4 regions of the Bradyrhizobium sp. CW1 genome follow, and region 4 is predicted to be linked to each of the others. Evidence: predicted binding sites of a transcription regulator. Region 4 holds the regulator's gene; each other region holds the start of a gene.

What was found. The regulator LexA, encoded in region 4, represses DNA repair genes until DNA is damaged. The targets are predictions, from matches to a motif close to TGTTCNNNNTGTGTTCNG.
Region 1: a site for LexA is predicted at 4,667-4,684, ahead of uvrA (excinuclease ABC subunit UvrA). Genes of this name have one in related genera too.
Region 2: a site for LexA is predicted at 4,251-4,268, ahead of IVB54_RS02375 (helicase-related protein). Genes of this name have one in related genera too.
Region 3: a site for LexA is predicted at 5,181-5,198, ahead of IVB54_RS26545 (putative DNA modification/repair radical SAM protein). Genes of this name have one in related genera too.

The regions. Positions count from the first base shown of each region.
Region 1 covers NZ_CP064684.1:3,945,304-3,953,300, forward strand. The annotation lists partial or broken gene IVB54_RS19330 (cytochrome D1 domain-containing protein) at 1-234, shown strand, start outside; gene IVB54_RS19335 (HAD family hydrolase) at 286-960, opposite strand; gene IVB54_RS19340 (DinB family protein) at 979-1,542, opposite strand; gene uvrA (excinuclease ABC subunit UvrA) at 1,589-4,570, opposite strand; gene IVB54_RS19350 (outer membrane protein) at 4,853-5,542, opposite strand; gene IVB54_RS19355 (outer membrane beta-barrel protein) at 5,773-6,555, opposite strand; gene IVB54_RS19360 (single-stranded DNA-binding protein) at 7,015-7,512, shown strand; gene gyrA (DNA gyrase subunit A) at 7,883-7,997, shown strand, end outside.
Region 2 covers NZ_CP064684.1:517,805-525,801, reverse strand. The annotation lists gene fdxA (ferredoxin FdxA) at 1-143, opposite strand, end outside; gene IVB54_RS02380 (RNA-binding S4 domain-containing protein) at 276-545, opposite strand; gene IVB54_RS02375 (helicase-related protein) at 568-3,984, opposite strand; gene IVB54_RS02370 (DUF3108 domain-containing protein) at 4,662-5,471, opposite strand; gene rpmB (50S ribosomal protein L28) at 6,084-6,395, shown strand; gene IVB54_RS02360 (O-methyltransferase) at 6,424-6,873, opposite strand; gene IVB54_RS02355 (ATP-binding protein) at 6,873-7,298, opposite strand; gene IVB54_RS02350 (DNA cytosine methyltransferase) at 7,471-7,997, shown strand, end outside.
Region 3 covers NZ_CP064684.1:5,410,240-5,418,236, reverse strand. The annotation lists gene IVB54_RS26560 (M20 aminoacylase family protein) at 1-609, shown strand, start outside; gene IVB54_RS26555 (inorganic phosphate transporter) at 697-2,325, opposite strand; gene IVB54_RS26550 (UdgX family uracil-DNA binding protein) at 2,424-3,866, opposite strand; gene IVB54_RS26545 (putative DNA modification/repair radical SAM protein) at 3,866-5,101, opposite strand; gene IVB54_RS26540 (DNA replication/repair protein) at 5,263-6,051, shown strand; gene IVB54_RS26535 (DNA polymerase Y family protein) at 5,948-7,540, shown strand; gene IVB54_RS26530 (error-prone DNA polymerase) at 7,537-7,997, shown strand, end outside.
Region 4 covers NZ_CP064684.1:3,842,617-3,850,613, forward strand. The annotation lists gene IVB54_RS18825 (glutamine--tRNA ligase/YqeY domain fusion protein) at 25-1,701, shown strand; gene IVB54_RS18830 (nuclear transport factor 2 family protein) at 1,721-2,107, shown strand; gene IVB54_RS18835 (DUF2171 domain-containing protein) at 2,192-2,425, shown strand; gene IVB54_RS18840 (ComEC/Rec2 family competence protein) at 2,521-4,800, shown strand; gene IVB54_RS18845 (hypothetical protein) at 4,939-5,373, opposite strand; gene lexA (transcriptional repressor LexA) at 5,868-6,569, opposite strand; gene glp (gephyrin-like molybdotransferase Glp) at 6,746-7,957, opposite strand.

The DNA.
Region 1 (7,997 bases), 100 kb from region 4:
TATGGCGGCACTGTCAGCGTGTTCGATCTGGCGACCTTGAAGCCGCTCAAGCGCATCAATGTCGGCGATTATCCCGAAGGCATTGCCGCGACTGCCGACGGCAAGCGCATTATCGTCGCCTGCTGGGAAAGCAACACGCTCGATATCATCGATGCGGTCGAGCTGAAGCTGATCGGCGAGGTCAATACCGGCGACGGCCCGCGCGCGTTTGGGGCATTCTTGCGCAGGACGGAGCAGGGGCGTGTAGCCCGCGTGAGCGGAGCGACATGCGGGACGGGGCTCTCCTCATCCACCGGCGTTCCCGGATATCGCTTCGCTCATCCGGGCTACGGCACCGGGGCACAGCGTCCATACAATCTCATCCATCTGATCAAACATGTGATCCGGCACCATCGCCCGCAGCGCCGCCGGCGCCGCATAACCCCAGCCCACCGCTCCGCAGGCAATTCCCACTGTCCGCGCCGCCTCGATGTCGCGCACTTCGTCGCCGATCGAGATGACCTTGCCCGGCTCCACGCCGGCGCGGCGGATGACCCGTCGGAACTTCGCGGGCTTGCCGAAAAGCGAGGCCGCGCAATCGAAATGGGCGAACAGCGTCGCGCAATCGCCGAGCTTCTCGCGCGCATTGGCTTCGCTGTCCGACGTCACCATCGCGAGCTGCACGCCACTCTCCGCCAGCGTCCGCAGCATTGTCTCGACCCCCGCAAACAGCGAAATCTCCGCTGCAGCCTCCGCCTTCAGTCGCCGCGCATGCCGCGCGATCGCCGGCAGCTTCCACAGCGGCACCTCGAGCCGGCTCAGAATCTCCCGCGAAGAAGCATGCCGCAGCCCCTCGATATCCTCGTCCGCGACGCGGCGGAAGCCGAAGCGATCGGCGACGTCGTTGATGGTGCGCAGGAACCACGGAAAGCTGTCGGCCAGCGTGCCGTCGAGATCAAAGATGGCGAGGGAGTAGGGCATGGAGACGAAGCTACACCGCTAGGCTTTCCACACGGTTTCCTCGGTCCATCCGAGTTGGTCGAATTCGGTGGCCCTGAGCGGCGCCTCTCCCTCGGCGAAGAACTCGTCAAGCTGAGGCGGCGCGACGCTCGTTTCGGACAGCATGGCGTGCGCTTGTCCGCGGTGATGAATTTGATGCTGGAACAGATGCATGAGCAGTCGGTCGCGGCGTTCGGCCTGGACCCGCGTGTCGCGGTTGATCCGCACAATGCCGTTGAGAATCTCGGGCGTCAGTGCATCGCACATGGCGATCAAGCGCTTGTCGATCGCGGCTTGCGCAGGCTTCAGCGCAGCAAGGGAAAGGTGCGGCACGTCGTTCTTCCAAGCTGCCGGTCCCAACCATCCGCCCTCCAGTGCATCGACATAGAAGAGGTCGATGACATGGATGTGGTTCAGCGTGCGTTGCAGGCTCGGAAAGAAGCCGGTCCGCTCGGCTTCGAAGTCGGCCTGAGACAGCGCCGCGCAAGCGGTGAGCAGCCGGTGGTTTGCCCAAGCATTATTGTGGGCGAACGCACGATAGGTTTGCACAAGTCCGGCAGGCAAACTCAGTCTCCCTCAGACAATGTGTCGGCCGCTCCCGCGGCGTAACCTACTCGGCCGCCTCGCTCGCCGCGCGTCTCCGCTTCGGCTTCCGAGCCTTCGCCAGCACCGGCGCCAGGAACTTCCCCGTATAGCTCCGCGGCGCTTTTGCGATGTCCTCTGGCGGGCCCCAGGCGACGATCTCGCCGCCGCCATCGCCGCCTTCGGGGCCGAGGTCGATGACCCAGTCGGCGGTCTTGATCACTTCGAGATTGTGCTCGATGACGACGACCGTGTTGCCCTGCGCGACCAGCTCGTGCAGCACCTCCAACAGCTTCTTGACGTCGTGGAAATGCAACCCGGTGGTCGGCTCGTCCAGGATGTAGAGCGTGCGGCCGGTGGCGCGCTTTGACAGCTCTTTTGCGAGCTTGACGCGCTGGGCTTCGCCGCCCGAGAGCGTCGTGGCTTGCTGGCCGACATGGATGTAGTCGAGGCCGACGCGATGCAGCGTCTGGAACGTCTCGCGTACACGTGGGACCGCCTTGAAGAACTCGGCCGCTTCCTCGACGGTCATGTCGAGCACGTCGGCGATGCTCTTGCCCTTGAATAGGACCTCCAGCGTCTCGCGGTTGTAGCGCTTGCCCTTGCAGACGTCGCAGGTGACGTAGACGTCGGGCAAGAAGTGCATCTCGATCTTGATGACGCCGTCGCCCTGGCAGGCCTCGCAGCGGCCGCCCTTGACGTTGAAGGAGAACCGGCCGGGCTCGTAGCCGCGCGCTTTCGACTCGGGCAGGCCGGCGAACCATTCGCGGATCGGCGTGAAGGCACCGGTATAGGTCGCGGGGTTGGAGCGCGGCGTGCGACCGATCGGCGACTGGTCGATGTCGATGATCTTGTCGATGTGCTCGAGGCCCTCGATGCGGTCGTGCGGCGCGGCGCCTTCGCTGGCATTGTTCAGCTTGCGGGCGATCGCCTTGTAGAGCGTGTCGATCAGCAGCGTCGATTTGCCGCCGCCGGAGACGCCGGTGACGCAGGTGAACAGGCCGAGCGGAATTTCGGCCGTAACGTTCTTGAGGTTATTGCCGCGCGCGTTGACCACCTTGATGGTGCGGCGATGGTTCGGCGGGCGCCGCTCGGGCACCTCGACCTCGAGCTCGCCGGTGAGATATTTGCCCGTCAGCGAGTTGGGGTTGCGCATGATCTCGGCGGGCGTGCCTTCGGCGATGATGTTGCCGCCATGCATGCCGGCGCCGGGGCCGATGTCGAGCACGTGGTCGGCGAGCAGGATCGCGTCCTCGTCGTGCTCGACCACGATCACGGTGTTGCCGAGGTCACGAAGTCTCTTGAGCGTGTCGAGCAGGCGCGCGTTGTCGCGCTGGTGCAAGCCGATCGAGGGCTCGTCGAGCACGTAGAGCACGCCTGTTAGCCCCGAGCCGATCTGCGAAGCCAGCCGGATGCGCTGGCTTTCGCCGCCGGAGAGCGTGCCGGAGGAGCGGGAGAGCGTGAGGTAGTTGAGGCCGACGTCGAGCAGGAAGGTGAGGCGCTCGCGGATCTCCTTGAGGATGCGGCCGGCGATCTCGTTCTGCTGGGTGTTCAGCGCCTCCGGCACGGTCTCGAACCACGCGCCGGCGCCCTTCACCGACATCTCGGAGATGTCGCCGATATGCTTGCCGCCGATCTTGACGCAAAGCGCCTCGGGCTTCAGCCGAAAGCCGTGGCACGCCTCGCAGGGCACGTCGTGGAAGTACTTCGCCAGCTCCTCACGCGCCCACTCGCTCTCGGTCTCGCGATAGCGGCGGTTGATGTTGGTGATGACGCCCTCGAACGGCTTCTTGGTGTCGTAGGAGCGGACGCCGTCCTCGTAGGAGAACTTGATCTCGTCCTCGCCGGAGCCATGGAGGATCGCGTTCTGCGTCTTCTTGGGCAGATCCTTCCATTTGGTGGTCAGCGTGAACTTGTAGTGCTTGCCGAGCGCAGTCAGCGTCTGAATGTAATAGGGCGACGAGGATTTGGCCCAGGGCGCGATTGCGCCCTTGCCAATGGCGAGCTCCTTGTCGGGAATGACGAGGTCTTCGTCGACATGCTGCTCGACGCCGAGGCCGCCGCACGCAGGACAGGCGCCATAGGGGTTGTTGAACGAGAACAGCCGGGGCTCGATCTCGGGGATGGTGAAGCCGGACACCGGGCAGGCGAACTTTTCCGAGAACAGCATGCGCTCGGGTCCGCTCTTGTCGTGGATCTTTGCGGTCTTCTTCTTCTCTTCCGCGGGTGCTGCCGCAGCCGGCGCATCCGCGAATTCGATGACGGCGAGGCCCTCGGCAAGTTTCAGCGCGGTCTCGAAACTTTCGGCGAGGCGCTGGCCGATGTCGGGGCGCACCACGATGCGATCGACGACGACGTCGATGTCGTGCGGGAATTTCTTGTCGAGAACAGGGGCTTCGGCGAGCTCGTGGAAGGCGCCGTCGATCTTGACGCGCTGAAAGCCCTTCTTGAGCCATTCGGCAAGCTCTTTGCGGTACTCGCCCTTGCGGCCGCGCACGACCGGCGCGAGCAGATAGAGGCGCGAGCCCTCGGGCAGCGCCAGCACGCGATCGACCATCTGCGAGACGATCTGGCTCTCGATCGGCAGGCCGGTGGCGGGCGAATAGGGCACGCCGACGCGCGCCCACAGCAGGCGCATGTAGTCGTAGATTTCGGTCACCGTGCCGACGGTGGAGCGCGGGTTCTTCGACGTCGTCTTCTGCTCGATCGAGATCGCCGGCGACAGGCCGTCGATCTGGTCGACGTCGGGCTTCTGCATCATCTCCAGGAACTGGCGGGCGTAGGCAGACAGCGATTCGACGTAGCGGCGCTGGCCTTCGGCGTAGATGGTGTCGAACGCGAGCGAGGATTTGCCGGAGCCCGACAGCCCCGTGAACACCACCAGCTTGTCGCGGGGAATCTCGACATCGACGTTCTTGAGATTGTGCTCGCGCGCGCCACGGATGGTAATTGCGCGCAGGTTTGATCCCACGTTCTGCTGTTGGCGCTTCGCCTTGATCACTTCATCCATCCGGGTTGCCCTCAAGGAATCCCAAAGGCGCGCGATCGCGCCAACAAAAAAGGCGCGCTTCGCCCGGAACCGGGATCGGCGCCGATGGGGTTGTCAGCGAACGTAGGAAGAACGGAGACGGATTTCCAGTGGGACTTGCGAATCGTCAACGGATTGTTGGCGCACTGGCGGCATCTGGCAGGAGCAGGGTGGAACTGCGCGGCAACGTGCCCGACAAAACAAAAAGGCCGGCACAAGGCCGGCCTTTCGTAACGCGGATGGCGTTGGGGCTAAGTACTGAACTCAGTACTTGGCGACCACCGGGCCCCCGAAGTGATAGTTCACGCCGACCTGCACGGTGTGAAACTCGAGCGTGCCGGAGGGCAGGGCGCCCGAGAAGTAGGTCTCGCCGCCGAGGCTGCGAAAGAGGTACTCGCCCTTGACCGACCACTGCGGAGCGAAGAACGCTTCGACGCCCGCACCGACGGTCCAGCCGGAGTGCCACTTGCTGTCGGAAACGGTCACGCCGAGCGCGCTGACGCTGAGCTTGTTGTCGATCCAGGCGTAACCACCGGTGCCGTAGAACAGGACGTTGTTGACGGCGTAGCCGATGCGGCCGCGCACGGTTCCCATCGCATCGGTTTTGGAGCTGAGGGTGGTGCTGACGAGGCCGAAGCCGGGGACGGCAACGGGGCCGGTGACCGACGCGCTGACATCAGCCCAGGAACCATCGGCCTCGACGCCGAGCACGACATTGCCGGTCTGCCAGTTGTAGCCGGCAGTACCGCCGACGAAGCCGCCCTTCATCTTCGGGTCGGTCGAGGAATTTTCCCAAGCGCCGCCACCGACGATACCGAGGTAGAAGCCGGTCCAGTTGTAGACCGAAGCCATGGCCACCGGGGCCTTGGTGTAGGGGCGCGCCGCGAGATCAGCGGCCGAAGCCGGGGCGGCGAGAGCGAACAAACAGGCCGAAGCCAACAAAACCTTTTTCATTTTCAACTAATCCCAGTCCCAGTTTCTGATTGTGCCTTCCACGATAGGGAGGGCATCGGACTCACTTGCCCAACTGATGCCGTACTTACACCAGTGAAGCCGCAAGTTGTGTCACTCAAAAGCAACAACGGTCGGAAAACGGAACGGTTATTGACCGATTAATATTGGAGAACTGCACAGCAAAAGGCCGGCGCAAGGCCGGCCTTCGAATTGCGATATGTCCAGCGCGATCAGTACCTTGCGATGGCCGGACCGCCCCAGCGATAGTTCAAGCGCACCAGGCCCATGTCTACGTCCTGGCGAATCCGGTCGCTGCCGAATACCGCACCCGCGGGCGTTGTGAAGCCGATCGTGCGATCGCCAAGGAAGATGTGGTCGTACTCAAAGCCCAGCGACCAGTTCGGGGCGAAGCCGAATTCCAGACCGGCCCCGACCGTGCCACCCCAGCGAGTCTCCCGGGCCGAAGCCAGCAGCGCGCCCGCGCCGGGCGTACCCGCAGCAGCGTAGATGTCGTACTTGTCACCGACGACGGCGGCGCCGCCCTTCACGTAAAGCAGCACGTTGTTCCAGGCGTAACCGACCTGACCGGTGATGAGACCGAAAGCGTCGATGCGGGAACGGTTGCGATCACCCGTCACCAAAGCGGTACCAGGGAAGAGGGTGCTCACGTTGTCGCCCCGGAAGTCAGCCCAGTTGCCCTGGCCTTCCAGACCGAACACCCAATTGGCGGACTGCCAGCGATAGCCGATCTGGCCGCCGACGGTGCCCCCTGTTGCATTGTGACAGCCTTCGCCGACGAGAACGCCGGTCGCGGGCGTGACGAAGTCCCAGCACTTGTGGCTGGAGCCACCGCCGCCGTTGATGCCGATGTAGAAGCCGCTCCAGTCGTAGATGGCGGCAACCGCCGGCGGCGGGGCTTTGGTGTAGGGACGCGCGGCCATGTCCGCCGCGCTTGCGGGAGCCGACAAGCCCATCGCCACTGCACCGATTGCACAAATAAGAAGCTTATTCATTGCCAGTCTCCCCAGGTTTCGTCCGCTTCTTATTTCCCCGAAGCGGCTGATCAGGCGCGAGGGCCCATATGAACTAAGTCCGAGGCAACCGTAGCTCTACGGAGCGGCAGAGTCCGTCTCCCAAATGCAACAAGACCGGGGCAGTGCGAGTACCCATAACTTGCTGAATGTTAAGTTCTTTCTTCCATTTTTGGGAACCTACAAAGGTTCCAATCGACGTGTGCCTTTCCGCAACACATGTGGCCGATCGATCCCACGCCTTCAGATCTGTCTTCGCCAAGAACAAATCTGGAACGAACCGGAGGTCGATGCTATATGTGGGGATAACCGGAAGGGTGACGGCCTGATCGTCGTCCGCAAGTGTTCGGCGAGCGTATAGGGTCGCCTCAACAGGCACGGCGGAACGCGGGAGCGGACCGGCCTTCTTGAATTCAGTGGCATTCGGAGCGGAGAGCGGAGATGGCGGGAAGCGTCAACAAGGTCATTCTGGTTGGAAATCTCGGCAAGGATCCTGAAATCCGCCGCACCCAGGACGGGCGGCCGATCGCCAATCTGAGCGTCGCGACTTCGGAGACGTGGCGCGACAAGGCGACTGGCGAGCGCAAGGAAAAGACCGAGTGGCACCGCGTCGTGATCTTCAATGAAGGGCTCTGCAAGGTCGCCGAACAGTATCTGAAGAAGGGCGCCAAGATTTACGTCGAGGGTGCGCTCCAGACCCGCAAATGGACCGACCAGAGCGGTGTCGAAAAGTACTCGACCGAAGTCGTGCTGCAGGGGTTCAACTCGACCTTGACGATGCTGGACGGTCGTAGCGGCGGTGGCGGAGGCGGCAGCTTCGGCGACGAGCCGGGCGGCGATTTCGGCTCCTCCGGTCCGGTCAGCAGCACGCCGCGGCGCCCTGTTGCCGCCGGCGGCGGTGGCCGCAACAGCGACATGGACGACGATATCCCGTTCTGAGCGATTCCGCTCCAAGAACGCGGCGCCTGATGCGGACGCCCGGCCGGATGGGCGGCGCTTCTCATCTCATGTCAGAACATCCCACTAATCGACAGGACGGGCTCGGCATTTCCGGGCCCGCTTCATGTTTGGGGTGAGCTCGGATTGCGGCTTGGCAAACGCGCCGACGCGGCAAGCTCACCGCGCGGTTTTCCACGCGTGAGCGGCGATTTTGCAAGGCCGATGCGAGTGCTGTCCGAGACACCGCTCGCAAGGGCTTAAGTTGTTGGAAAAATAGGCGGAAAAAGCGCTTCCCAGAACGCCGCGAGGGTGGTTATCAGAGGCTCGATGCGCTATATGATTCCCAGATAAAACCTCACCGGATTTCCCCTTGGCTGACGACGACGACAAGCCCGGCGACCAGCCGGCGCAACCCTCGGATATTCGCCCCGTCTCCATCTTCGAGGAGATGAAGAAGTCCTATCTCGACTACGCCATGAGCGTGA
Region 2 (7,997 bases), 3.3 Mb from region 4:
GGCTCGCACACGCCGCAGTCGATGCACTCGTCAGGATGGATGACGAGCATGTTCTCGCCCTCATAGAAACAGTCGACCGGGCAGACCTCGACGCAGTCGGTGTACTTGCACTTGATGCACGCTTCAGTGACGACGTAAGTCATCCAACGCTCCGAAAAGCTCTTTTAAAAGTCGCGGCTTGCGTAGCGCGGATGGCCCGGCGCCGCAAGCTCAGGAACGGCCGATCATGACGGCTTTATGCGCTTGATCGACCAAGAAATGAATTCAAAGCGCAATTAATTGCGCTGAGAACTTGGCGGGCCTTCACCGAGCTCTTCGTAGAGCACACGGGCCGAGGCGGCGTCGCCGCGGCGCTCGTTGAAGGCGATGACTTTCAAGACGCGCACGGTGCGATCGAGCGCGATGGTGAGCACGTCGCCGATCTTGATCGCATGCCCCGGCGATTTCTCGCGTGCACCGTTGACGCGAACATGGCCGGACTCGACAAGCGCGGCCGCGGAGGTGCGCGCCTTCACCACCCGCGCGTGCCACAGCCATTTGTCGATGCGCTGCCGCTCGGTCGTGGGCTCACTCCTTACGCCCGGACAGCTGCTCCTTCAGCGCAGCGAGCTTCGCGAACGGCGAGTTCGGATCGACCGGACGATCGCGCTCGCGCGGGGTGGCGCTCGATGCGTAGGGACGCAGCGACGGTCCGCCCTGGCGGTCGCGGCCCTTGTCGCGGTCGCGGCCACGGTTATCGCGGCCCTTGTCGCGATCGCCGCCGAACTTGCCCTTGTTGCGGTCCTTGTTGTCGCGGTCCTTGTTGCCGCCATTTTTGCCCTCGAAGCGGCGGTTCTTGTCGTCGCGGCCCTCGGGACGCGGCGCAGCTTCGGCGCTACCTTCTCGCGGCTTGCGGAAGTCCCTGCCACCATCTCGACGATGACCGCCGCCATGGCGATGGCGCTCACCGCGCTTCTCGCCGTCGGCGGCAGGCTGGGCTTCGCCTTCGGCAGGCGCAGCGCCGGCATCAGCGCCCGCCTGTGGACGCGGCTGGTGATGACGCTGGTTGCGATGGCGCTCGTGGCGCGGCTTGCGATCATCGTGACGGCCCGCGGGACGCCAGACCTCGATGAGCTCGGGCTCGGCGGGCGTCGCCGCGGCTTCCACGGGCGCTGCCGCATCGGCCGACGCAGCGGCTTCAGTTGCAGCGGTCTCTGCAGGCGCGGTTTCGGCAGGTGCGGTTTCGACTGCTTCAGCGGGGGCAACAGGCTCTTCCGCAGGTGGCGCGATGCCGGGAGCGTCTTCCGGCGTGACGGAAGCTTCGAGCGCCGGCTCGTCATGCGCGGGCTCGTCGTGCTGCTCCATCCCGGGCGCGTCTTCGACGGTCACAGGCTCGGCAGCGGCTTCGATCGCGGCATCCGCAGGGGTTGCGGCGTCCTCGACCGGCGTTTCGGTTGCGGGCGTCTCTTCGCTGGAGGCTTCAGCAACAGGCGCGTCAGCAATAGGCGTCTCGACAACAGCCGCGGCGGGCTTCGCCGGCAGCGGCGGGCGCTTGTCCATGCGATAGCCGAGCGCACGCAGCACGGAGGCAAAGTCTTCGCCGGCGGAGCCGGTGAGCGAGGTCATCGCCTGCGTCACCACAAAGCTGCGGCCGTCGAATGCCCCGGCGGGCTTTTCGCCAGACGCGTTCTCGCGCCAGGCCAGCGCCGGACGGATCAGATCGGCCAGGCGCTCGAGGATATCGACGCGCACGGCGCGCTCGCCGGCCTGCTTGTAGCCGAGCACGCGATAGGCATCGCGCGGCAGCTGCTTGTCGACCGGGAACGAGGTGCGGCCGGAGCTTGCCAGATGCTGCGCGCCCGACAGCGCGGAGGGATCGACATTGTCCTGCTTCAGCGCCCAGAGCAGCGCGGCCAGCGCACGCCCGGCCGGCTTGAGCAGGCCGGGGAAATAGAGGTGATAGGCGCCGAAGCGGACGCCGTATTTGCGCAAGGTCGCGCGCGAGGGCTGGTCGAGATCCTTCAGCTCGTTGGCGATCTTCGGGCGCTCCAGCACGCCGAGCGCCTCGACGAGCTGATAGGCGATGCCGCGGGCGATGCCGGTGACGTCCTCGGCCTTGCTGAGCTCGAACAGCGGCCCGAGCAGCTTTTCGATATGCGTCTTGAGCCAGAGCTCGAGCCGCGCCTGCACCTTGTCGCGGGGGGCGCCCGTGAGGCGTTCGTCGGAGATGATGCGGATGCGCGGATGCAGCGCTTCCTCTGCGGCAGACAGCCGCGCCACGGCGTCGCCGGTCCAGCGGATCATGCCTTCCGAGGTCAGCACGAACTGCTCGTCCGGTGCGTTGCCCAGTTTTTCGGCGCGCGCGTTGATCTCGCCGGCGAGCACGGCCTGCGCTGCAGCCTGCAACGCTTTCGCATCGGAGCCGGCTTCCGCCGCATCCGGTGCAAAGGTGAAGCCATCGAGGCGGCCGATGACATGGCCTTCGACGATGACTTCGCCGGTCTTGCCGATTTCCGTATTCAAGCTCGTGTTCTCCCGCAGGCGGCGCATCAATACACTGGTCCGGCGATCAACGAAACGCTCAGTCAAGCGTTCATGGAGCGCATCCGATAATTTATTTTCGACCTCGCGGGCGATCCCCTGCCAGCGTTCGGGGTCTTTCAGCCAGTCAGGGCGGTTGGCGACGAAGGTCCAGGTGCGAATCTGCGCGATCCGGGCCGACAGCGTGTCGATATCGCCGTCGACGCGGTCGGCCTGGTCGATCTGGGTCCTGAACCAGGCGTCGGGGATGCATCCCTTCCGCATCAGGAAGCCGTACAGCGTCGTCACCAGCTCGGCATGGGCGGCCGGCGACAGCTTTCGATAATCCGGGACCTGGCAGGCCTCCCACAGCCGTTCCACCGCGTCCTTGCCATGCGCGACGTCGCGCACCTCGGCGTCGCGGGCGGCATGGTCGAGCACGCGCATGTCCTCGGCAATCGGCGCACGCGTCAGCGCGTCGTGGCCGGGGGCCAGGTTCAGCGACACCTGGAGCGCGCCGAGGGAAGCGAAATCCAGCTTCGAATTGCGCCATTGCAAAACCTTCACCGGATCGAAGGTGTGGTTCTGCAGCGCATTGACGAGCTCGGGCTCGAACGGCGCGCAGCGACCGGTGGTGCCGAAGGTGCCGTTGCGGGTGGCGCGGCCGGCGCGGCCGGCGATCTGGGCGAATTCGGACGGCGTCAGCCGGCGGAACTGGTAGCCGTCGTACTTGCGGTCGGAGGCAAAGGCGACGTGGTCGACGTCGAGATTGAGGCCCATGCCGACGGCGTCGGTGGCGACGAGGTAATCGACCTCGCCGTTCTGGAACATCGCGACCTGCGCGTTGCGGGTGCGCGGCGACAGCGAGCCCAGCACCACCGCGGCGCCGCCATGCTGGCGGCGGATCAGCTCGGCGATGGCGTAGACCTCGTCGGCCGAGAAGGCGACGATGGCGGTGCGGCGCGGCTGCCGCGTGATCTTGCGATCACCCGCGAATTCCAGCTGCGACAAGCGCGGCCGCGTGATCATGGAGACGCCCGGCAGCAGCCGCTCGATGATCGGACGCATGGTCGCTGCGCCGAGCAGCAGCGTCTCGTCGCGGCCGCGGCGATTGAGGATGCGATCGGTGAAGACGTGGCCGCGTTCGAGATCAGACGCGATCTGCACCTCGTCGACGGCGAGGAACGAGACGTCGAGATCCCGCGGCATCGCCTCGACGGTCGAGACCCAATAGCGCGGCGCTTTCGGCTTGATCTTCTCCTCGCCGGTCACGAGCGCGACGGTATCGGGGCCGACCCGCGCGGCGATCTTGTTGTAGACCTCGCGCGCCAGCAGGCGCAGCGGCAGCCCGATCATGCCGGAGGGATGCGCGAGCATCCGCTCGATGGCGAGATGGGTCTTGCCGGTGTTGGTGGGACCAAGCACCGCAGTGACGCCGGCGCCGGGAAGCCGCTCGGAAGCGAAGGGGGAGGAGGAAAAAGGCATCTGGGGGATTAGGTAATGGCGATTGGGGCGAATGTCAGTGCTGTTTTGGGGCGGTGGCGCGAAGGGCTCGCCTCACACACTGCTGTCCTCGCCCGGCTCGACCGGGCGATCCAGTATTCCAGAGGCGGCGCAGATCAAACCGAGAGGGCGCGGCGTACTGGATGCCCCGGTCAAGCCGGGGCATGACGGCGGAGAATGCGGCGCTTCTCCTTGAACCCAGCGCAACTGTCTCACTTTGCGACGCTTTTCCCGTTGGCTTTAAGCTTCGGAACGAGTTGAGAACGAATCGCGGCCGAATCGCTGACTCCCCCTTGAGTCCTGTTCCGTTCACGCAAGATGTCGCGGGAGGCTTGTTGGGTCGCACTAGATGGAGTTTTGGCCTGCCGCACAAGCGACGTTGAGATGGCGGATTCGTTAAAGCTGGGGACGGCGCGGAGTCGAATCAGAATCGGGGAGGAGTCAAATGGATTCCCGGTTCTCGACCCCCTCCAAACAAAATGCGCGAAAACAACCCCATGCACAGTAGGGATGTTGTTGAAATCATTGATGTTTATTTTCACCAAAAGGGAGGTCCGTAGCCCGCATGGAGCGGAGCGCAATGCGGGGGCCGAAGCAAAGAACCCCGGATTACGCTGCGCTCCATCCGGGCTACGGCAGCGGGGCTACGGCACCCAGCCCTACTGCGTCTTCGCGACCTTGGGCGGCTGGGCGCTGGTGATGAAGGAGGTGGCTTCCAGCATGGCCGGCCCGAGCGGGGTCGGCACTTTCAGCCAGAACGGGACCAGGATGCGCGTGCCCGCGATCGGCGCGAACGCGACCTCGATGTTGCGCTGGGCGGCGAGATATTTGATCACGGGACGGTCGGGGATGTAGCCGGCGATGGGCACGAAATAGAGCGAGCAGACCACGACCTGGCCGTGATAGCCCTTCTCCGCCTTCACGTTCTCCATGCGCTTGAAATCGAGCTTGAGCTCGTAGCGCATGCGGCCGTCGAACACGGCGGCGCTGCCGTGGCAGGCGTCCGCCGACAGCACGTCGCCGGTGCCGGATACGCGCACCAGCGAGGCCGTCATCGGGTCCCAGACGCCGCGGCGATGCGCGTCGGTGACGACGATGCGGTCGGGATCGACCGGCGGCTCCGGCAGGATGGCAAAATCCTTCACATTGCCCTTGTCGAGCGTGATGCGGATCTCTTCGGTCTTCTTCGAGGTGGTGGTGGAGGCCTGATAGCCGGTCGCGACCAGCGCGCCGTTGACCACGCGGCCCTGCGAGGCGCCGGTGCCCGACCCGCCCGCGAACGATTTCAAAAGCCCCGAGGTGCCGCCGGAGGCCGCGGCCGCGAACACGTCGTCCTGGATGTCGATATTCCAGGCGCCCTTGCCGACCGGAATGCCCGCCAGCGTCGCCTCGTATTGCGCCTCGAGCTTGCCCTGTGCCGCCGCGGGCTCCGCCGCCCACGCCAAAACCAGCCCGCCAAGGGCCGCCATGACCCAGCGGCCGGCAGGGCGCGGATGGCTTGCGCGCCGCTCCGCTGAGCGCAGGCCGGGCGCAAGATGAGGCGTTGTGAGCACGAAACAATCCAATCGGGGCGCGAACGGTTGTTACTTAAGCCAAATACCGCGCCAAGCAATGCGTCCGGGCCTGTCGGCGTCCGGAACTCCACCGGACTTTTCGGGCGCGAATACGCCCTTTATGTGATGGTAAGGCGCGATAATCATTGCCGTTTTGATGATCGGGGTGGGACTGAAAAGCGCACCTCACCCCGCCACCTCCACCGCGTCATGCCCCGCGAAGGCGGGGCATCCAGTACGCCGCGGCCCCTCTGGTCAGCCGTACCGCCTCTGGAATACTGGATCGCCCGGTCCCGGCTCCGCCAAGGCTACGCCGAGGCCCACACCGGTGCTCGGCCCGCCGAAGCTTCAGCGAAGGCGGCGAGCCGGGCGATGACAGCTAGCTTGGAGCACGAAACCCGCCCCAAAACCTTGACGTCCCGCCGCTTCCCCCCTATACGTCCGCCCGCTCCCTGCAAGGACAGAGAATTTGCCCGTGGCGCCCCGAATGGCGGCCGCACATCGTTGGGAAAGATTGAGGATTTTGCCATGTCTCGCCGCTGCGAATTGACGGCCAAGGGCCCCCAGGTCGGCCACACGGTCAGCCACTCCAACATCAAGACCAAGCGCCGCTTCCTGCCGAACCTGGTCAACGTGACCTTCATCAGCGAAGCGCTGGGCCGCAACGTGCGCCTGCGCGTCTCCACCAACGCGATCAAGAGCGTCGACCACAATGGCGGCCTCGATCCCTTCCTGCTCAAGGCCAAGGCCGCCGTGCTGTCGCCCCGCGCCCTCGAGCTGAAGCGCGCCATCCAGAAGAAGGTCGGCCCGACCCCGGCGCCGGAGAAGAAGGCGAGCTAAGAATTTTCGGATTGGGCGGCCGTTTTTGTTAGTCGTCGACGTGGCGGAAGGCGGGATAGAACCGTTGGTATTTCTTGTAGTTGCTAATCGCAATCAAGGATGACGGCTCGTCATCTGCCGGCAAGAACCTGAGCGACGTAAGCAGCTTCTTTGCAGTTTTCCCGAGATTCCCATCGAGCTTGAATCGTTCTTTCGCCGAGAGGATCGGCACAGCAATGTCGTGCATATCGTTCCAGCCAGCGCTCGCGAATGCCCATCGCTTAAACAGCGCATTGGGAAATTTGTCGCGCGAGTTTCGATCGGATACGGCGCACGTGACCGTCAACATGCGCTGTCCATCGGCGTAAGAAGTATTCAGTACGGGGACGAAATCGAGGTTTGGCACTTGCACCGTCGCTTTTAGCGTGACCATTTCGATGCATTGGCACAGCACCAAAGGCAAATCGTCGTCTCCAATTTTGGTAATGCTAGTAGGCATCACGTCTCCAAGCTGATCACGCAGGTAATTGGCCCGAAAAGCTTCTCTAGTGGCGCTGCCACCTGCAGGCCCTTGCTTAAGATTGCGCACATCAGCATTCCGTACACACCGATCGTCGGAAGCCCTTTGTCTTTGTCGACTTTCGGCCGACCCAGCAGAAAAGCGTCCTTGATTGCGCCCTTCGGAATTCCCCCGCAGTTGTCCGATATGTCGAAGGACTTTGCAGAAATACTGAGCCGCGTCTCAAATCCCTTATACGCGTCCGGCTTTTTCGCTTTGCTTTTGAGTTGGCGAGTGGCGCCGTCGATCGAGTTGTCTACTAGATCAAGGATTGCATCTTTTAGCTCAATGTCTCGAGTCAGCATTGAAACGAAAAACCGCTTCGTTGGGCCGCCCCAAATCGTCTGGCCCTCTTCTTCAGCCATTAGCGTTAGTCCCCACTGATTAAATACGCCGCATCGGTTGGCGATGTTCGGCCAACCATATGACCATCATGAACGGGCATCGCAATTCGGTGGATGATCCCCATTCCCGTTCGACGGCGGTTGACAAATCCGCTATCTACCCTTTGGGGATCATCGTATTGGGAATTGATTTGTGCAAGGGCAACCTCAGATTGTTGACCTTTTTTGTGGATGCGGGGGGTTCTCTTTAGGTGCACACAGAGCCGGGCTTTCGCCTAAAGTAGCATTCGATAACGATCCTATTCTCACGTCATCCTACGGAACGAACTTCCCGACTACCCAGCTTGAGCTAGCAACGGTGCGCAGGGTCGGAGGCTCTGATATCCGCCGACTGCTCGGCGGCTCTCCCGACGGGATAATAGGCGGCCCTCCATGCCAAGGGTTTAGCGACATCGGCCATCGAAAATCCACCGATCCACGCAGGCACCTAGTTCGACATTTTTTCCGGATTGTTTCGGAAACGAGGCCGGGCTTCTTTGTGATGGAGAACGTTCGAGGCTTGGGGTATGGCGGCGCTCGGACGCTCTTGGAGCAGAGCCTCGAATTGGTTCCTGCAAGGTACAAGATACTCGGCCCGTTAATACTGGATGCCGCGGACTATGGAGCGGCGACTCTCCGAGCGCGATTGTTCATTATTGGATACGACCCGGAGCGCTGCGA
Region 3 (7,997 bases), 1.6 Mb from region 4:
GATGAGGTCGATATCATGATCGAGGGCCTCGGCGGCCATGCCGCGCGGCCGCACAAATGTGTGGATTCCGTTCTGGTCGGTGCACAGGTGATCACGGCGCTGCAGTCGATCGTTGCGCGCAGCGTCGATCCGCTGGAATCGGCCGTGATTTCGATCTGCGAGTTCCACGCAGGCAATGCCCGTAACGTGATTCCACAAACCGCGACACTGAGGGGCACCATCCGCACGCTGTCGCCGGAGGTGCGCAAGCTGGTGGAGAAGCGCGTCCACGAGGTTGTGGCGGGCGTGGCGCAGATCACAGGCGCCAAGATCGATCTGCACTACAAGCGGAATTATCCCGTGGTGAACAATCACGCCGCGGAGACCGAGATCGCACGTCGCATCGCGGGGCAAGTTGCGGGCGAGGCCAATGTGCTCGAGATGTCGCCGCTGATGGGCGGCGAGGATTTCGCCTATATGCTGGAAGCGCGCCCCGGCGCCTTCATCTTCTGCGGCAACGGCGACAGCGCCGGCCTGCATCACCCCGCCTACAATTTCGACGACGACGCCATCGTTTACGGCACATCGTATTGGGTTAAGCTGGTCGAGGAATCGCTCGCGGCATCGTAAGGCCAAGCGCAAGATCAAGCCGAAAGCACAAACGAAAAAGGGCCCGCGCATCGCACGGGCCCTTTGTCTTCGAGTGACTGATCGGCTTCAGAAGATCCGCGAGAAGATCACGTACAGCGTGCCCGACAACAGGATAGCGACGGGCAAGGTCAGCACCCAGGCCATCACCATGTTCCTGATGGTGGCGACCTGGAGACCCGAACCGTTCGCGGCCATGGTGCCGGCGACGCCGGACGACAGCACGTGGGTGGTCGAGACCGGCAGGCCGAACGCGTCGGCGGCGCCGATCGTGGCGGCGGCGACGAGCTCGGCGGAGGCACCCTGCGCGTAGGTGAGATGGGTCTTGCCGATCTTCTCGCCGACGGTGACGACGATGCGCTTCCAGCCGATCATGGTGCCGAGACCGAGCGCGATCGCGACCGCGACCTTCACCCAGGTCGGGATGAACTTGGTCGCGCTGTCTAGCCCGCCTTTGTAGGCGTTCAAGGTCGCGACCTCTTCCTTGCTGAGGTCGTTTTCCTTGTCCTTCATCAGGAATCGGATCGCTTCCGAAGTCAGGTACATGTCGTTGCGGGTGTTGCCGACGACTTCCGCCGGCACCTTGTTCAGCGAACCGTATTTCGCGACCTGCTCGCCGACATCCTTCACCAGCACTGACAGCGAAGGGTAGGTGCCTTCGCTGATGTGATGCGAGGTGACGTACTGCGTCACCGCAGGACGGGGATCGCCGATGATCGCATGGCCGGCGCCCTTGGCCGCAACCACCTTGGAGGCGGCATCTGAGACCTTCGCGAACTGGGCGACCTGCGACTCCGGCAATGCGCGGTTGAGCGCATAGGCTGTGGGCACGGTGCCGATCAGGATCAACATGATCAGGCCCATGCCCTTCTGGCCGTCGTTCGAACCATGGGCGAAGCTGACGCCGGTGCAGGTCAGGATCAGCAGGCCGCGAATCCAGATCGGTGGGGCTTTGTGACCCTCAGGGGCGGCATAGAGCGCCGGGTTCTTGATGATCAGCTTGAGCAGCAGAAGCAGGCCGGCGGCGCAGATGAAGCCGACCAGTGGCGACAACAGAAGCGCATAGCCGATCTCCGTAGCCTTGCCCCAGTCCACGCCCGAGGTGCCGTCGCGGCCGCGCATCAGCGCGTTCGCAACGCCGACTCCGATGATCGAGCCGATCAGCGTGTGCGAGGAGGAGGCCGGCAGGCCGAAATACCAGGTGCCGAGGTTCCAAAGGATCGCGGCGATCAGCAGCGCGAACACCATCGCGAAACCGGCGCTGGAGCCGACCTGCAGGATCAGCTCGACCGGTAGCAGCGAGACGATGCCGAAGGCGACCGCGCCGGACGAGAGCAGCACGCCGAGAAAGTTGAAGAAACCCGACCACATCACCGCGACTTCGGCCGGCAGCGAATGGGTGTAGATCACGGTCGCTACCGCGTTGGCGGTGTCGTGGAAGCCGTTGACGAATTCGAAGCCGAGCGCGATCAGCAGCGCGACAAACAAGAGGATGTAGGGCAGATAGCTCGTGACCCGCGTGCCGGTCGCATCGACATCCGAATAGATGCTGTAGGCCACATAGAGCAGGCCCGCGGCGAGGATGCCGAAGAACAGGATCATCGTCAGCGGATTGAAGCCCTTGTCGAGATTTGGCCGCGAGGCCGGCTGGATCGGCGCGGGATCGGCTACCGCGCGGTCGAATGCAACATCGGTCATGTCTGGAGGCCCCTTAACTTTCTGTAGGGGCTATTGTCCGCGATGGATTTGAAGGCTGGATGACAGGCGAGGCATGAAAGGGGTTTTCCCGCCCGTATTCAGGCGGCGCGCGCGGCTTTCTTCTGCAACCCGGCGACGATCTTCAAATCTTCGACAAAGCGCCGATATTCCAGCACCTTGGCTTCCGGATCGGGCAGCCGCAGCAGATAGGACGGGTGCACCGTCACCAGCGCCTTGTGACCGTCGGGCAGGTCGATGAGCCGGCCGCGGTTCTTTCCGATCGGGGTGATCTTGCCGAACACGCTCTGCGCGGCGGTCGCGCCCATCGCGACGATGAGATCGGGCTGGATGACGGAGACCTCCCGCTCATACCACTGCCGGCAGGCCTTTATCTCCGGCGTATTCGGCTTCTGATGCAGGCGAATCTTGCCGCGCGGCACGAATTTGAAGTGTTTCACCGCGTTGGTGACATAGACCTTCTTGCGGTCGACGCCGGCCTCCTGCAGCGCCTTGTCGAGCATCTGGCCGGCTGGACCGACGAAGGGATGGCCGGCGAGGTCTTCCTTGTCGCCAGGTTGTTCGCCGACCAGCATGATATTGGCGGACTTCGGACCCTCGCCGAACACGGTCTGGGTGGCGTCCTTGTAGAGATGGCAGGCGCGGCAGTGGGCGGCCTCCTCGCGGAGCGCTTCGAGATCGTCGGCAGCGGTCTTGCGTTTCATCGGAGCCTCCGGCCGCTTTTGAGGCTTGTGCGGATCGGTTGGGGCATTGGCGATCATGGCGCCGGTCATGCGCTCGGCGTCCTCAATCAGGGGCTTAATGATCGAAGCCTCGGGCAGGTTCCTCCAATATTTCTTCGGCATCTCGGTCTGCATTGCCTTCACCTTCAGGCGGGCCGGATTGAAGATGCTGGCATAGTAGCGCCGCCAGGTTTCCTCCAGCCGGTCTTCGTTCGGCGCCTCGCTCTTGCCGACGCCTGACGTGAACGAGAGCGCGTGGCCATCCCAATGCGCGCACAAATCCGGCGTCAGGATCGACCAGGGCATATCGGCGAAGCGCTTGGCGAAGAACGGCGCGGCGAGCTCGACGAGATGATGCTCCGGCTCGAACCAGGCGACGTAGTGTGCTTCGCGTTCCCTGCCGATCTCGCGGAAGCGCACGAAGGCATGCATCTTGTGCTCGTCGCGGTAGACCGCCTTTGCCATGGCCGTGACTTGCGCGACATCGAGATCGGTCGCGACCTCGATGAGGTCGTGATTGTCGTTCAGCCGAAACAGCAGGCGATAGAGGATCGCGAAACGCTCGGGATCGCGATGCAGGATCGCGGCCTTGGCGAGCTCGACGAATTTTGCTGGCACGTTGAAGGTGCTATCGCCACCGGCCGGCAGCGGAGACGGCGAGGGTGGCGCGAACAGCTCCGCTTCGCCGCCCTGCACGGTCCAGGTGACATCGACCGGTTTCATTTGGTGAAGCACGAGGCTACGCGCGGCTTTGCGCCAGCCGTCGAAATCGGTTTCGTTCTCGAGGGTGATGTACTGCATCAGAAGCCAAATCCCAGTTGTGTGGCCTTCGGCTTGAACCGTTCGATCAGCCGTGCCTCGTCGAGGCGGTGCGGCGCGGGCCGGTGATCGCTCAGCACGATGAACGGCAGCGCTTTGTTCCGGGGCACATGCAGCCGCGCGAGATCGGCGACGCGGATGGTGGTCGTGCGGCGCGCCGCGATGATGCGCTCGACCGCCTTGGTGCCGAAGCCCGGCACGCGCAACAATTCCTCGCGGCTGGCCCGGTTGACGTCGAGCGGGAAGCGGTCGCGGTGGCGCAGCGCCCAGGCGAGTTTTGGATCGATGTCGAGCGGCAGCATCGCACTGTCGTCGACGATCTCGCCGACGTCGAAGCCGTAGAACCGCATCAGCCAGTCGGCCTGGTAGAGTCGGTGCTCGCGCAGCAAGGGCGGCGCGCGCAGAGGCAGCGCGCGGCTGGCATCGGGGATCGGGCTGAACGCGGAATAATAGACGCGCCTCAGCCTGTATGAACTGTAGAGATTGGCGCTGGTGTGGAGGATAGTGTGGTCGGAGGCCGCGTCGGCGCCGACGATCATCTGCGTGCTTTGGCCGGCCGGTGCGAAGCGCTGCGGCTTGGCTTTCGTCTTCGCGCTACGGCTTTCCTCGGCCTCGTCCAGCTTCAGCCGCAGTCGGCCCATTGTGCGGCGGATCGCGCGCACGTCCTTCTCGGGCGCGAATTGCTGCAGGCTCGTCTCCTGCGGCATCTCGATGTTGATAGAGAGACGGTCGGCATATTTGCCGGCCTCGGAGATCAATGTATCGTCGGCCTCGGGGATTGTTTTGAGATGGATGTAGCCACGGAAGTGATGCTCCTCGCGCAGTTTGCGCGCGACGCTTACCACCTGCTCCATGGTGTAGTCGGGGTTGCGGATGATGCCGGAGGAGAGGAACAGTCCTTCGATGTAATTGCGCCGGTAGAAGTCGAGCGTCAGCTTGACGACTTCGTCGATGGTGAAGCGGGCGCGTGGCACGTTGGAAGAGGCCCGGTTGACGCAATAGAGGCAGTCGTAATTGCAGGCGTTGGTCAGCAGCACCTTGAGCAGCGAGATACAGCGACCGTCCGGCGCGTAGGAATGGCAAATGCCCATGCCGGGCGCGGTCGATCCCATGCCCTTGCCGTCGCTGGAATCCCGCCTCTCGGTGCCGCTGGAGGCGCAAGACGCGTCGTACTTGGCGGCGTCGGCCAGGATTTCCAGCTTGCGTTGCACGTCCATATTGGATCCCTTTGATTCAGCTCATGAATCCCAAGGCCCGTCAATTCGATTGACTCCTGGGGCGTCGTTAGCTTTATATTAGAACATATCATGAACAAATGAGCTAGCCGCTGGTTCTCTTTTTGAGAGCCACCGGCAATCACTCCTGAGGAGCGGCGTATATGAGCGGCGCACGAACAAGCGCGCTTGCAGCCTTGCGCGGCCAGATCGAGCGCATCGAGACGGCGGAGGTCGTGCATCATCGCGACCGTGTCGCGCTCGGCCATCGCGAGGCCGACAGCGCGCTAAAGGGCGGGCTCGCACGCGCGGCAATCCACGAGGTATTTTGCGAAGGACGTCAGGGCGCGGCCGCGACCGGCTTTGTCACCGGACTTGCGGGGCGCATGACGGCACGCAAACCGCTGCTGTGGGTGCGGCAGGATTTTTCAGAAATTGAAACCGGTGCGCTGTCGATGAGCGGGCTCACCGAGATCGGTCTCGATCCGCGCCGTATGGTGATGGTGCGCGCCGCCGACGTGGAGAGTGCGTTGCGCACGTCGGCCGATGCGCTCGCCTGCGACGCGCTGGGCGCCGTCGTGCTCGAGCTCTGGGGTGAGACCAGGCAGTTCGATCTTGTGGCGAGCCGCAAGCTGACGCTGGCTGCGCAGTCTTCCGGTGTCACCGGCTTGCTGCTGCGGATGGCCGCACAACCTTTGCCATCGACCGCGGAGACCAGATGGATGCTGCGCGCGGCGCATTCGCCGCCGGGCGCGATGTGGAGCGCCTGGGGCGCGCCGCGCTTCGATGCCGAGCTCTTGCGCAATCGTCATGGCCCGTGCGGCCGGTGGATCATGGAATGGAAATGTGATGAGTGCCAGTTCTCTGAATCGTCGACGTATCCTCAGCCTGTGGCTGCCGCGCCTGCCTATCGACCGGATCCAGCGGTTCTTCGGCAACGTCGGACTGCATAAAAACAATGAGCCCAGCATCGTCGTCGCCAAGGACAGCAACGCGCTGGTGATCCATGCGCTGGACGAGGCCGCCGAGCGCCTCGGGCTGCATATCGGCCAGCCCTTGGCCAATGCCCGGGCGATGTGTCCGGATCTAAAGGTGTTCGATGCCGATGCCGTGGCCGATGCCAAGACGATCGGCGACATCGCCGACTGGTGCGACCGCTTCACGCCGCTGGTGGCGCTCGATCCGCCGCACGGGCTGTTCCTCGACATCACCGGCTGCGCGCATCTGTTCGGCGGCGAGGCTACGCTGTTGCAAACCCTTGTCCGTGCCCTCGATCGCCAGGGCTTTGCCGTCAGCGCGGCGATCGCCGGCACCTCGGTCTGCGCGCGCACGCTGACGCGGCAGGCATCCGGTAGCATCGTTGCCAATGGCGGGGAGGCGGCGGCAATCAGCCGGTTTCCAGTGTCCGCGCTTGGTGCGGGTGAGGCCATCAGCACCGGCCTGCGCCGCGCCGGCCTGAAAACCATCGGCGATGTCGCCTCGCGCACGCCGAGCGAAATCACGGCGCGGTTCGGTGCGCGGTTCTCCACGCTGCTTGCGCACGCGCTGGGACAGGGCGATGCGCCGATCAATCCACGAAAGCCGCTGCCCGATTACATCGTAGAGAAACGCTTTGCCGAGCCGATCGCGACCGACACCATGATCGCGATGACGCTGTCGCGCCTCGCCGACACGCTGATCGCGTCGATGGAGAAGCAGGGCAAGGGCGCGCGACGGTTAGAAGCCACATTCTTCCGTACCGACGGCGCGGTGCGCGCCATCATGGTCGAAACCGGACGTCCCGTGACGCGGAGCGCGGTCGTCGACCGGCTGTTCCGCGAGCGTCTCGATGCACTCGCCGATCCCCTCGATCCCGGCTTCGGCTTCGACATGGTGCGGCTGTCGGCAAGCCGCACCGAGATCGTGGTGCAGGAGCAGCGCGATCTCGACGCCCATGTCCACGACAATGACGAGCTTGCCGCGCTGATCGACCGCATCGCCGCGCGCATCGGCGGAAAGCGCGTCGTCGTGCACCTGCCTGAGGATACCCATATCCCTGAATGTGCGGTGCTGGCGGCGCCTGCCCAGCATCATCTCGCCGTGGCCATGCAGGCCGAATGGCCCGCGCGCACCGAGGGTGAGCCGCCGCTGCGTCCGTTGCGGTTGTTCGACAAGCCTGAGCCGATCAATGTGCCGTTCGCGACCGTGCCCGACGGGCCGCCGCATCAATTCACCTGGCGCCGCGCGCAGCATGCGGTGGTGCGGGTGGAGGGCCCCGAGCGCATCGCCATGGAATGGTGGCGGCAGGACGGCAAGCAACTGACACGGGATTATTTTCGTATCGAGGATGCCGAAGGCCTACGCTTCTGGATCTTTCGCGACGGTCTTTACGAGGGGGAGTGCTTCGACGACGACGGCAAGCCCGCTCCTCCCGGTTGGTATGTGCACGGTCTCTTCGCATGAACACGCCCGCTTATGCCGAGATCGGCATCACCACGAATTTCTCCTTCCTGCGCGGCGGCTCGGATCCGCGCGACTATGTACACCAGGCCAGCATCCTGGGCATTCCCGCGATCGGCATTGCCGATCACAACACGCTCGCCGGTGTGGTGCGTGCCTACAAGGAGCTCGACAATGACAAGGTGCTGCACAAGCCGAAGCTTCTGATCGGCACCCGCATCGTCTTCATCGACGGCACGCCGGATATCCTGGTCTATCCGTGTGACCGCGCCGCCTATGGCCGGCTGTGCCAGCTTCTCACCCGGGGCAAGCGCGGCGACGACATCACGCGGATCGCGAAGGGCGAATGCCATCTCACCTTCGCCGATCTCCTTGCGTTTTCCGAAGGCCAGCTCCTGATCCTGACGCTGCCGCATCGCTTCGATGCGGCGCAAGCGCAGGACATCCTCGCCAAGCTGAA
Region 4 (7,997 bases):
TGATTTCCCTACAGGATTTTCGTAATGACAGAACCGGTGGCGAACGAGGTTGGGCGCGATTTCATTCGTGACATCATCCAGGCCGACCTCGAGGAGGCCAAATACAAGGAGATCGTGACCCGGTTCCCGCCGGAGCCGAACGGTTATCTCCATATCGGCCACGCCAAGTCGATCGCGCTCAATTTCGGCATCGCCCAAGAGTTTCCGGGCCGTTGCCATCTGCGCTTCGACGACACCAATCCGGTCAAGGAAGAGCAGGAATATATCGATTCCATCCAGGCCGACGTGCGCTGGCTCGGCTTCGACTGGGGCAAGAACCTGTTCTTCGCTTCGGACTATTTCGACCGCCTCTACGAATGGGCGGAGCAGCTGATCCGCGACGGGCTCGCCTATGTCGATGACCAGACCCAGGAGCAGATTCGTCTTGCGCGCGGCACGCTGACCGAGCCCGGCAAGAACTCGCCGTTCCGCGATCGCACCGTGGATGAAAACCTCGACCTGTTCCGTCGCATGAAGGCGGGCGAATTCCCGAACGGCGCGCGCGTGCTGCGGGCCAAGATCGACATGGGTGCGGGCAACATCAATCTGCGCGACCCCGTGCTGTACCGCATCCTGCATGCGCACCATCCGCGCACCGGGACCAAATGGAGCATCTATCCAAGCTACGACTATGCCCACGGCCAATCGGACGCCATCGAAGGCATCACGCACTCGATCTGCACGCTGGAGTTCGAGGACCATCGGCCGCTCTACGACTGGTTCATCGAGAAGCTGCCGGTGCCCTCGAAGCCGCACCAGTACGAATTCGCGCGGCTGAACCTGACCTACACGCTGCTGTCCAAGCGTGTGCTGACCCAGCTCGTCCGCGAGGGCCATGTCGCGGGCTGGGACGACCCGCGCATGCCCACCATGGCGGGCATGCGCCGCCGCGGCGTGCCGCCGGCCGCGCTTCGCGAATTCGTCAAGCGCATCGGCGTTGCGAAAGCCAATAGCGTGGTCGACGTCGGCATGCTGGAATTCTGCATCCGCGAGGAATTGAACCGCACGTCGCAGCGGCGCATGGCGGTGCTTAAGCCGCTCAAGATCGTGATCGAGAATTATCCCGAGGGGCAGACCGAGGAGCTCGAGGCGATCAACCATCCGGATGATCCCTCCGCCGGCACCCGCAAGATCACGTTCGGCCGTGAGCTCTATATCGAGCAGGACGACTTCATGGAGAACCCGCCGAAAAAGTTCTTCCGTCTGTCGCCGGGCAACGAGGTGCGGCTGCGCTACGCCTATTTCGTCAAGTGCACCGGCGTGATCAAGAACGATGCCGGCGAGGTGGTGGAGCTGCGCTGCACCTACGATCCCGCGACCAAGGGCGGCAACGCGCCCGATGGCCGCAAGGTCAAGGCCACCATGCACTGGCTGCCGGCGGCGACATCCGTGCCCGCGGAAATCCGCATCTACAATCAGCTGTTTGCCAAACCGAGCCCGGACGCCTCGAACTTCGCCGCCGACCTCAATCCGCAGTCACTGGAAATTCTCGCTAATGCCCGCGTCGAGGCATCGGTCGCGGAAAGCAATTCGACCGAGCCGATGCAGTTCGAGCGCCAGGGCTATTTCGTGCGCGACAAGGACTCGACGTCCGACAGACCGGTATTTTCCAGGACTATCGGTCTGCGCGACACGTTCGCGAAGGAAGTTGCCAAAGGCTGAAAAGAGCTGCGAGACCACAATGAGCAACGAAGCCGACGCTATCGTTTCCGGCATCATCGCGAAATGGCGCGCCGGCTTCGCCACGCTCGATGCGGCCGCGCTCTCATCGCTCTATGCGAGGAATGCCTTCTTCTTCGGCTCCAACCCAAAGCTCTACCGGGGCAGGGCCGGCGTCGCAGACTATTTCAACGGCCTGCCGCGCTGGCGCAAGCCGAGCGCGGTGTTTTCCGAGGTGACGGCGGCGCAGGCAGGTCCTGATCTGATCAATATGGCCGCGACCATCTCGTTCGATCTCGCCGGCGAACGCCCCGATTTCTCGGTCAAGATGAGCTGGGTCATCATGCGCGAGGACGGCGAGTGGAAGATCGTCAATCACCATGCTTCGTCGCAGGCGCCGCTGATCTGACGAGCGGGCACACGGCTTCGTCATTCTCGTGAGAGAACGAACGTGCTCCCCGCGCGTTGGGGTGGGTCCAACAAGGAACCCACCATGCAGAACATCGCAGAGCATATGGAAGTGATCGGCGCCGACGGCGTCCACATCGGCACCGTCGACAAGGTCGAAGGCAATCGCATCAAGCTGACCAAGAAGGACAGCGGCGAGGGCAGCCACAAGGGCCATCATCACTTCATCGACAAGGGCCTCGTCGCCGATATCGAGGGCAACAAGGTCAGGCTGTCGGCCAAGGCGGATGTGGCCGTGACGATGGAAGAGGAAAAGTAGCGGCCGCGCCCCTTCGTTCCTGATCCGTACCGCTATCCGCCCACCTGCACGTTCCGGTAGCTTCTGGCTTCGTTGCGTATCATCGAGTGCAGGGAATGGCGGAGCCGGGCCGGCCGGTACGATCGCAGGGGATCGCGGGGACGTGGCCCGCGGGCCGCGCCGCGTCCGCGGGCGGCCTCGCGCCTGCAGGCCTCGACCTCTGGACATCGCTGGCCGAGACCCTCCGCGCCTGGCTGCGCGCCGAGGCGGGCGCCGGGCGGCTGTTGCCGTGGGTGCCCGTCGCGTTTGGCTGCGGCATCGCGCTTTATTTCTCTGCCGATCATGAGCCGGTGCTGTGGGTCGTTGCCACGACCGCCATCGCGCTCCTGCTTGGCGCGGCTCTGTTGCGGCGGAGCCGGCTGTTCGCCCCGGCCATCATGATCGCGGCGGTCGCGGCCGGCTTTGCCGTCGCAACCTGGAAGACGGCGCGCATCGCCCACCCGGTGCTGGCAAGGGCGCTCTATTCGGTGTCGTTGTCGGGCTTCGTCGAGGCTCGCGACATCCGCGAGCGTACCGATCGTTTCGTGCTGCGCGTCACGGCGATGGAGGCGCAGCGCAGCGACGTCAGGCTCGAGCGCGTGCGCCTGTCGGTCCGCAAGGGCACCGCGCCGGAGGTCGGTAGCTTCGTTCAGCTGAAGGCACGGCTGATGCCGCCACTCGCGCCGGTGCGGCCCGGCAGCTACGACTTTTCGCGTGACATGTTCTTCCAGGGCATCGGCGCCTCCGGCTTCGCGATGGGCGCCATCACGGTGGCGTCGCCGCCTGAGACCGGCGGCTTACGGCTGCGTTACGCGGCCTTCATGCAAGGCCTGCGCGATGCGATCGATGCCCGCATCCGGGCGACGCTCGACGGCGACAATCGGGCGATCGCGACCGCGCTGCTCACCGGGCGGCGCGATGCGATCACCACGCCCGTCAACGATGCGATGTTCATCTCCGGCCTCGGCCACGTGCTCTCGATCTCCGGTTATCACATGGCCGTCGTTGCCGGCGTCGTGTTCTTCGCGGTGCGCGCGCTGCTCGCTCTGATCCCCGGACTGGCAGCCGGCTTCGCCATCAAGAAATGGTCGGCCGCCGCCGCGCTGGTCGCCGCTGCGTTCTACCTGCTGCTGTCGGGCGCGGAGGTCGCCACGCAAAGGTCGTTCTTCATGACGGCGGTGGTGCTGATCGCGGTGATGGTCGATCGCCGCGCCATCACCTTCCGCACGCTTGCTGTGGCTGCGCTGATCGTGCTGGCGGTCGCGCCGGAAGCGCTGGTGCATCCGAGTTTTCAGATGTCGTTTGCGGCAACGCTCGGCTTGGTCGCACTGGTGCAAATCGGCATGCCCAATTTGTTTGCCTCGCCGGACAATTCGGCGACTGCGCGCATTGCGATGTGGGGTGGGCGCGAGATTGCGATGCTGTTCATGGCTTCGCTGATTGCGGGACTTGCGACCACGCCCTATGCCGCCTTTCATTTCCACCGTGTCACGCCGTTCGGCGTGCTCGCCAATCTCGGCGCGATGCCCGTGGTCTCTGCGCTGGTGATGCCGGCGGGGCTGTTGGGGCTGCTTGCTGCGCCGTTCGGGCTGGACAGCGTGTTCTGGTGGCTGATGGGGATTGGCATCGAGTGGATGGTCGCGGTCTCGCGCTGGGTCGCGGCCTTGCCGGGCGCGGTGGGCCGCATCCCGGCGTTCGGGATCGCGCCGCTGATCGCGGCGAGCCTGGGAATCATTGTGCTCGGCTTGTTGCGCACGCCGCTGCGCTGGTCCGGCGCCCTGGTGCTGCTGGCAGCGATCCTCTGGGGACTGTCGGCGCGGCAGCCCGACATCCTGATTGCCGGGGATGGCGCGAGCGTCGCGGTGCGGGGCAGGGACGGATATCTGCACCTGATCAGGACGAACAAGGACGGCTTTCTGCTCAAGGAATGGCTCGCTGCCGACGCCGATCCGCGCGATGCGGGCAGAGCCTCGCTTGCCGATGGCGTGTCCTGCGACGAATCCGGCTGCGTGACGCCACTGGCCGACGGGAGGCTGGTCGCGCTGGCACTGCGCGTCGACGCTCTCGCAGACGATTGCAGTCGGGCCGCCCTGGTGGTGACGACTCGTCCCGCGCCGCCCGATTGCGCGGCGATGGTGGTCGATCGGCAGCGGCTCGCCAGCCAGAGCGCGCTGGCGCTGACGCAGCGTGGTGACGGTTTTGTGGTTCAGGCAGTGAGGGCGAGAGGCACGAGCCGCCCCTGGTTGCCGGCCGGCGCCGGCGAGGGTGATTTCGACGGCAGCCTCGCGCCAAAGTCGACCGCGCCTCGCATCAAGGACGCAACGCCGGCGGACACCGACCTGCAAGCCGACGATTGATCTGATGGTGCGGAGCAACGCAGTGGTTCGGTGCGTCCGTTCGGATTCGCGGGGCGCAAACCACACCATCTCGCCGGCCACGGCCGGCGATGGCGATTCAATCCTGACCTCCGACCTCGTAGCCGGAGGGCGGCTCTGTCAGCCGATCGGCAGGTGCGTGACGGTCGGCTGCCTGTCGGCGGTGATCTGCGCCTTGTGCTCGCGCTCGGTGACCGACTGAGTCACCGGCAGTTGCAGCACCGTCGCGCGCTGGCCTTCGACGAGCTGCGTCACCAGCACGTATTTGCCGTCGGGGAATTCGATCGCATCATGATGGCGGTCGGGAACGTGCGGATCGATCTTGCCGAACTTGCCGACGCGGGAATTGATGGTGCGCGTCCAGATCCAGCGATTGTCGTAGCGGACGTCGTCGGCGAAGGCGAGCTCCGTCCCCGGCAGCAGGCAGACGGCGACGGACGGATCGGCTGCAGAGGCGAAGCCGCGCGTCGAGGTGCCGCGGAAGCTTGTCGTGACGATCGTCTCGCCGACTTCGGCGGGGCGCGACGCGACGGCATGTAGGCTGTAGTCACACATCGGGTGCTCCTCATGCTGGGATAGCAACCCGCGTCTCTTATCGAGGCGCAGGCCTCTATCAGAGTGGAAGCACGAACGCTGTGCTTGGTTGTGGGCAAATCTGCGGCTGGCTTCCGCAAGCCGCGATCACATTATCTTTCCCGAATTCAATAGGAACAAAGCTCGCCGCGATGCATTCGGGAGGCGCGTACGCGAACATTGCCAACTTGGCTGCAACGGCCGAACTTGACCGCTGGTCGCTGTTTCCTCGAACAACCGAGCCGCGAAGCGGTGCTGCTTGAAGCGGTGCTGCTTCGTCGGCGTGGCGAGGAGCCAGCGTTGGAGGAGGGGCCGGATAGTCTGTGCAGAACCAGAAAGGCTATCCAGCCGGAGCGGACGATGATCCGCTCCAATCTCTGACCGGCGATGCCGATCGGAAGCGCGCGAGGCGCCAAGCACCTCCGGCATGAAGTGCTTCCGATATGAAGTACTGCCGATAGAAAGGACTCCCGGTATCAGTACTTCCGGTAAAGCCCGATCAGCTTGCCCTGAATCTTCACCCGGTTGGGCGGCAGGATGCGGACCTCATAGGCCGCGTTGGCGGGCTCGAGCGCGATCGAGGCGCCGCGACGGCGGAAGCGCTTCAGCGTCGCTTCCTCGTCGTCGATCAGCGCCACCACGATGTCGCCGGTATCGGCGCTCTCGTTGCGCTGGATCAGGGCCATGTCGCCGTCGAGAATGCCGGCTTCGACCATCGAGTCGCCGCGCACTTCCAGCGCGTAATGCTCGCCCGAGCCGAGCATGTCAGGCGGTACGCTGATAGTATGGCTGCGGGTCTGCAACGCCTCGATCGGCGTGCCGGCCGCGATGCGGCCCATCACCGGCACCGCGACGGGACGTTCGCCCTCGTCAGCGGGCAGGCTCGCGCTCGCACGCACCTTGCCGAGATTGCCCTCGATGACGCTCGGCGTGAAGCCGCGGCGGCTGCCAGCGGCTGCCTGGAGCTCCGGCAGCTTGATGACTTCAATCGCACGGGCGCGGTTGGGCAGGCGTCGGATGAAGCCACGCTCCTCGAGCGCCGTGATCAGGCGATGGATGCCCGACTTCGAGCGCAGATCGAGCGCATCCTTCATCTCGTCGAAGGAGGGCGGCACGCCGCTTTCCTTCAGACGTTCACTGATGAACCGCAGAAGCTCGTATTGTTTGCGCGTTAACATCTCGACCAAAGTCCCCCGGTTGATGTCGTCCGATTCCGAGACGCTGAATTCGGCCATAAGCCGCTGCATGCTCGAAACAAATCATGAACAGACACTATATGTTCGATACATGTTCCGCAACTGCTTAATTTACCGTGAACAGAGCAAAGTGCGCGGAACGCGCGTTGCGGGGGCGCTCAGACGGGGAGCCGCAACACTTCGCAAGCCGTGCCGGCTTCGGCCTTCGGCGCGAATGGTGCGCGGACGAGAAGTACCTGTGCTGCAGCGAGATTCGCAAGCAGCGAAGAGTCCTGATGATTGACGGGAACAACGACGCGTGTGCCATCGTCACGCTCCTCAAGATGCGCGCGCAGATAGTCCTCGCGCTGGTCGTTGGCGCCGACGTCGCGGCCGAGCACGGCGCGTTCACGGCGATGGTGAATCACTGAACGGCCCGACAGGGCGCGAATCAGCGGCACCATGAACAGGAAAGCGCACACGTAGGACGATACGGGATTGCCCGGCAGGCCGATCACACCCATTGCGCCGAGTCGCCCGTGCATCATCGGCTTGCCTGGCCGCATCGCGATCTTCCAGAACGCCATCGCGATGCCTTCGTCCCGCAGTGCCTGCTGGACCAGATCGTGGTCGCCGACCGATGCGCCGCCGGTCGTGATCAGGACGTCGGCGCCGCTCTCGCGGGCGCGGCGGATGCCGGCGGTGGTGGCCTCGAGCGTGTCGGCGGCAATACCGAGGTCGATGGTCTCGGCGCCCTCGCTGCGGGCGAGCGCGTGCAGGGCGTAGCCGTTGGAATAGACGATCTGGCCGTGGCCGGGCGTGGTGCCCGGCATCACCAGCTCGTCGCCGGTGGCGAGAATCGCGACCTTCGGACGCCTGACAACGGCAAGGTGCGGATGATTCATCCCGGCGGCGAGCGCGAGGTCTCGCTCGGTCAGACGGCTTCCCTTGCGCAGGAGCACGTCGCCCTCGCGGAAATCGACGCCGGCGGGGCGGATGTGCCGGCCGGCGATCGCGGCTTCCTTGATCGTGATGCGCTTGCCGGCGGCGACCGTGTCCTCCTGGATCACGACGGCGTCCGCGCCAAAGGGAATGACGCCGCCGGTGAAGATCCGCACGGCCTCGCCGGCTCCGACCGTCCCCTCGAACGGTCGGCCCGCTGCGACTTCGCCGATGACGGTGAGCTCCGAATCGATCGTCGCGGCGTCGGCCGCGCGCACCGCGTAGCCGTCCATCGCCGACATCGCTTGCGGCGGCTGCGTGCGCCGCGCCACGACGTCACGCGCGAGCACGCGATGGTAGGCCTCGTCGAGGGAAATCATTTCTTCCGGCAGCGGCTCTGCACCCGCCAGCACCGCGGCAAGCGCGTCAGAAACCGGCATCAAGGCCACGGCGAAAACTCCTGCTCGGCACGTTCGGGCGAATGTTCCG